DNA from 2 places in the Cryobacterium sp. BB736 genome. Region 2 is predicted to be linked to the other one. Evidence: predicted binding sites of a transcription regulator. Region 2 holds the regulator's gene; the other holds the start of a gene.
The links. Region 2 encodes HspR, which represses chaperone genes until heat shock. Its sites were predicted from a motif close to AAGTTGAGTCNNNNNGACTCAACTT; they were not measured.

Region 1 (2,468 bases), 430 kb from region 2:
AACCTCGACGCCAGCATCCGTGACTTCGCGCGCGCTTCGCTGAACTACGGTCTAGCCCGCAACTACCCGGTATACCTGTCGACGAAGAACACCATCCTGAAGGCCTACGACGGCCGGTTCAAGGACATCTTCCAGGAAATCTTCGACAACGAGTTCAAGGACCAGTTCGACGCCGCTGGCCTCACCTACGAGCACCGCCTGATCGACGACATGGTCGCAGCCTCGCTCAAGTGGGAGGGCGGCTACGTCTGGGCGTGCAAGAACTACGACGGCGACGTGCAGTCGGACACCGTCGCTCAGGGCTTCGGCTCGCTCGGCCTGATGACCTCGGTGCTGACCACGCCGGATGGCAAGATCGTCGAAGCGGAGGCCGCCCACGGCACCGTCACCCGTCACTACCGCCAGCACCAGGCCGGCAAGCCGACCTCCACCAACCCGATCGCCTCGATCTTCGCCTGGACGCGCGGACTCGCGCACCGCGGCAAGCTCGACGACAACCAGGCGCTCATCGACTTCGCCAGCACACTCGAGGACGTCGTCATCACGACGGTCGAGTCGGGCAAGATGACCAAGGACCTCGCGATGCTGGTCGGCCCGGAGCAGGAGTACCAGACCACCGAGGAGTTCCTCGCGACCCTGGACGCGAACCTGAAGGCGCGGATGGCTGCGTAGCCTGCTGTCTTGAACGCAAGAGGACCGGCGCCGAAAGGCGCCGGTCCTCTGCTTTGCCGCTAAGCGTCAGGATGTCGACACGTTCGGGCTGATCTGCTGCTGCGTGCCCTCGCGCTCACCGCGCTGGACCTCGATCTTGCGAGGCTTGGCCTTCTCGTGGATCGGGATGACGACACTCAGCACACCATTGTTGTAGCTGGCGCTGATGCTCTCGGTGTCGATCCCATCACCCAGGTTGAGCTGGCGCAGGAACGAGCCCGAAACGCGCTCCTTGGCGATCCACTTCACGTCACCGCTGCGCCCGGTCTTCTCCGCCCGGATGGTCAGCAGCTGACCATCGACGTCGATGTCGATCGAGCCCGGGTCCACGCCCGGCAGGTCGACGGCGAGGATGTAGTGGTCGCCCTCGCGGTGCAGATCGATGGGCATCATCCGCGGGCCCTGACGCGGGTCCATCAGCTCGGTTGCCATTCGATCCAGTTCGCGGAACGGGTCGAAGTAGAGTGCCATTTCTTCATCAACTCCCTGTATGCGTTTCGGATATGACATTCCAATGTTGAGTCGATACCGCTCAACTTGGCATCCATGTTAGCACTCGGCATAGGAGAGTGCCAGATTTCTCACCCGCATTCCAGCAAGCACGGGGCCTCGAGGGTGCGCCGACACCGCTGCCGAAAAGAAAAATGTCGAGGATCCCCCCAAAGGGGGTAGACAGCCTCTAGTGTGTGACTCACTCGCAGTGCCCCCGACTGCGGCGCAACACCGTCCTTGTTCAGCTACACCGACCCTGTTCACCGCAGAAGGGATACATCTGTGACCATTCGCAGCGCAATCGCCGCGTGCGCGTCGGCCGCCCTGATCGCATCCGGCATCGTTGCCGGAACCGCGTTCACGGCCGCCGCCGCCCCGACCGAGATAGGGGGCCACGGTCAGCTATCGTTCGAGCCGGGCCGCTACATCGTCACGCTCGTCGAACCATCCGCCGCCACCTACGAGGGCGGTGTCGATGGGTTCGCACCGACTCAGCCGAAGAAGGGCGAGCAGCTCAAGCCGGGCCGTGGGGCGGTCCAGAAGTACACCGCACACCTGAAGAAGAAACAGAAAGAGGTAGCGGACGCCGTCGGAGCCGACGTCGACTACTCGTACACCCTCTCCCTCAACGGATTCGCGGCCGACCTGACCGCGGCGCAGGCAGCGAAGCTGGCCGCTGACAAGAACGTCGCGTCGCTCGCCCTCGATGAGCTCCAGCACATCACCGCGGTGCCGTCGACCGAGTTCCTCGGACTCGAGGGCCCCGGCGGCGTCTGGGAGTCCGTCGGTGGCGTCGACAACGCGGGTGCCGGCGTGGTCGTCGGCGTGCTCGACACCGGCATCGCGCCGGAGAACCCCGCCTTCGCGGGCGACACGCTCGGCACCGCCCCGGGATCCGACCCGTACCTCGATGGCAGTTCCATCGTCTTCGCGAAGAGCGACGGCGGCACCTTCATCGGCGAGTGCGTCGCGGGCGTGCAGTTCGGGGCCGACGACTGCTCCACCAAGCTGGTCGGCGCACGGTACTTCGTCGCCGGCTTCGGCGCGGGCAACATCGGGAACACCTCGCTCGGCGAGTACCTCTCCCCCCGCGACGGCGACAGCCACGGCTCGCACACCGCGAGCACCGCGGCGGGCAACGCGAACACCGCGGTCTCCGTCGCCGGCACCGACTACGGCACCTTCACCGGCGTCGCGCCGGCCGCGAAAATCGCAGCCTACAAGGTGTGCTGGACCGGCCAGGACCCGGCAAGCACCAACGATGA
Region 2 (2,468 bases):
TCGGCGTCGTTGATCTCCTTCAGCACCGCCTTGAGTCGCTCTTCGAACTCACCGCGGTACTTGGCGCCAGCGACCAGCGCAGCAAGGTCAAGGGATACGAGTCGCTTGTCCTTGAGCGAGTCGGCAACGTCGCCGGCGACGATGCGCTGCGCGAGCCCCTCGACGACCGCGGTCTTGCCGACGCCGGGCTCTCCGATGAGCACCGGGTTGTTCTTGGTGCGTCGGGTGAGCACCTGACTGACCCGCCGGATCTCAGCGTCGCGGCCGATCACCGGATCGAGTTTGCCCGTGCGGGCGATCGCCGTGAGGTCGACCCCGTACTGTTCGAGCGCGGTCTTCTGTTCCTCATCGGTCGCCGGAGCGCCCTGCATGTTCGCCATAGCTTTCGCGTTTCTTTCTCTTGGTTCTTAGGGAATTACTGTTGTCCTCGGCTCGGATGTCGCAGTCTCAAGGCCGGAGCGCATCACGTGCGCCATCCACCACCAGCTCAGCCAGCCGATGACCGAGTTGACGATGAACCCGAGCAGGAAGCCGACGACGCCGAGCACGGCGGCGATGGCTCCACCGTCGAGGCCGCCTGCCGACAGTGCACCGCCTCCCAGCTGGAGGCCGAAGCTCGTGAACGACTGGACGACCCAGAACGCCGCGACGGCGACACCCGCCCCGGCCCAGGTCACCGGCCACGGCCGATTGACGTCGTGCCGGGCGAGGATGACCTTGCTCAGGTAGAGGCCGAGCCACATGATGCCGAGGCCGACGATCGAGATGATGATGAGCGGGATGACCCACGCACTGAGGTTGACGTTCTCGACGAACTCCTCGAGTCCTGCGTACTGGCCGTAGTCGGTGCTGACGCGGGCGATCCAGGCGAAAAGCCCCGCGAACAGGCCGAGGATGATCGGCACGATGAACAGCCCGAAGCCGATCGTCAGGAGGTTGAAGCCGACGATGCCTGCCCACGCGGCGCCGATCTTCTGCCGACTGCCCAGTGGGGGGCGGGGTGGGGTTGCCGGCGCGTACTGCGGGGCATACGGCTGCCCGGGTGCGGGCTGCTGCCCGTAGGGCTGCGTGGGCTGCTCTCCGTAGGGCTGCCCGGGCGTGGGCTGCTGACCGTAGGGCTGCTGGTTCGGGTCTTCGGTGGTCATGGTCTCCTACTCCTTTGTCGAGCTCTCATGAGTCATCGGGTGAAGGGTTTCCACAGCACGACCTGTGTGTTGCGTTGCGTTCTCGTTCCGGCGCGCAACGGGATGACGTCGCCAGCCTCGTCCGCGGCGAACACCCGCCGGCCGGGGCGGTTCAGCAGTTCGTCGGCGAGTGCGGTTTCCAGTTCCCGCACGCGTTGCGCGAGCTCGTTGACCTGGTTCTCCAGGTCGAGCACCCTGCGGATGCCTTCGAGGCTTACCCCTTCGGAGCTGAGCCGGGCGATCTCCCGCAGCTGGGCGACATCCCGCATCGAGTAGCGGCGCGACTTGCCCGCGGTGCGCTTCGGGCTCACCAGCCCGAGTCGGTCATACTGCCGCAGCGTCTGCGGGTGCATCTCTGACAACTCGGCCGCGATGGCGATCGCGAACAGCGGCGAGTTCTCGTCCATGTCCATCATCATCCGGCCCTCGCCATCAGCTCATCCCGGGGGTTCTCCTTGGGCATCGCCTTCTCGAACGCTTCCAGGTGCTTCTTCGCGTCGGCCGGCACGTGACGCGGCACGACGACGTGGACGGTTGCGAGCAGGTCGCCGGTGCCCTTCTTGGTCGTGACCCCGCGGCCCTTGACGCGCATCACGCGTCCGCTGGGTGTCGCGGCCGGCACCTTGAGCTTGACCAGCGGCCCGTCCAGGGTGGGCACCTCGATGGTCGCGCCGAGGGTGGCCTCGGCAAAGGTGACGGGCACGTCGACGCGCAGGTTCAGCCCGTCCCGCTCGAACACCGGATGCTTGCGCACGGTGACCGTGATCACCAGGTCCCCGGCTTCACCGCCATCCGGGCTGGGCTCTCCCTTGCCCTTCAGTCGGATCTTCTGCCCGTCGGCGACTCCGGCTGGGATGCGGACGCTGATGGGCTTCCCGCCGGCCGGTTGCAGCCGGATGGTGTCGCCGTTGATGGCCGTCACGAAGTCGAGAGTCGTGGTGGCGCTCAGGTCGCGGCCCCTGGTTGGGCCGCCGAACCCGCGGAAGCCGCCGGTCGACTGCCCGAACCCGCCGCCGCCGAACATGCTGCCGAAGATGTCCTCGAAGTCGCTGCTGCTGTAGCTCTGGCGGCCACCGGAGCCGCTCTGGCCGAACATGCCGCCGAAGACGTCCTCGAAGCCACCGCCGCGACCGCCGGTCGCAAAGCGCGGCGCACCGGCGCCGAGCGCGCGCATCTGGTCGTACTCCGCCCGCTGCTCGGCGTCGGAAAGCACGGCGTACGCCTCGCTGATCTCCTTGAACTTCGCTTCGGCCGCAGTATCACCCGGGTTGGAATCCGGGTGAT

Region 1: a site for HspR is predicted at 1,226-1,250, ahead of IRG63_RS05990 (Hsp20/alpha crystallin family protein). Genes of this name have one in related genera too.

Annotation. Positions count from the first base shown of each region.
Region 1 covers NZ_JABXWQ010000001.1:1,227,189-1,229,656, forward strand. Annotated here, with positions in the region: gene IRG63_RS05985 (NADP-dependent isocitrate dehydrogenase) at 1-672, shown strand, start outside; gene IRG63_RS05990 (Hsp20/alpha crystallin family protein) at 739-1,182, opposite strand; gene IRG63_RS05995 (S8 family serine peptidase) at 1,486-2,468, shown strand, end outside.
Region 2 covers NZ_JABXWQ010000001.1:796,175-798,642, forward strand. Annotated here, with positions in the region: gene IRG63_RS03800 (ATP-dependent Clp protease ATP-binding subunit) at 1-380, opposite strand, end outside; gene IRG63_RS03805 (hypothetical protein) at 408-1,145, opposite strand; gene IRG63_RS03810 (heat shock protein transcriptional repressor HspR) at 1,178-1,591, opposite strand; gene IRG63_RS03815 (DnaJ C-terminal domain-containing protein) at 1,600-2,468, opposite strand, start outside.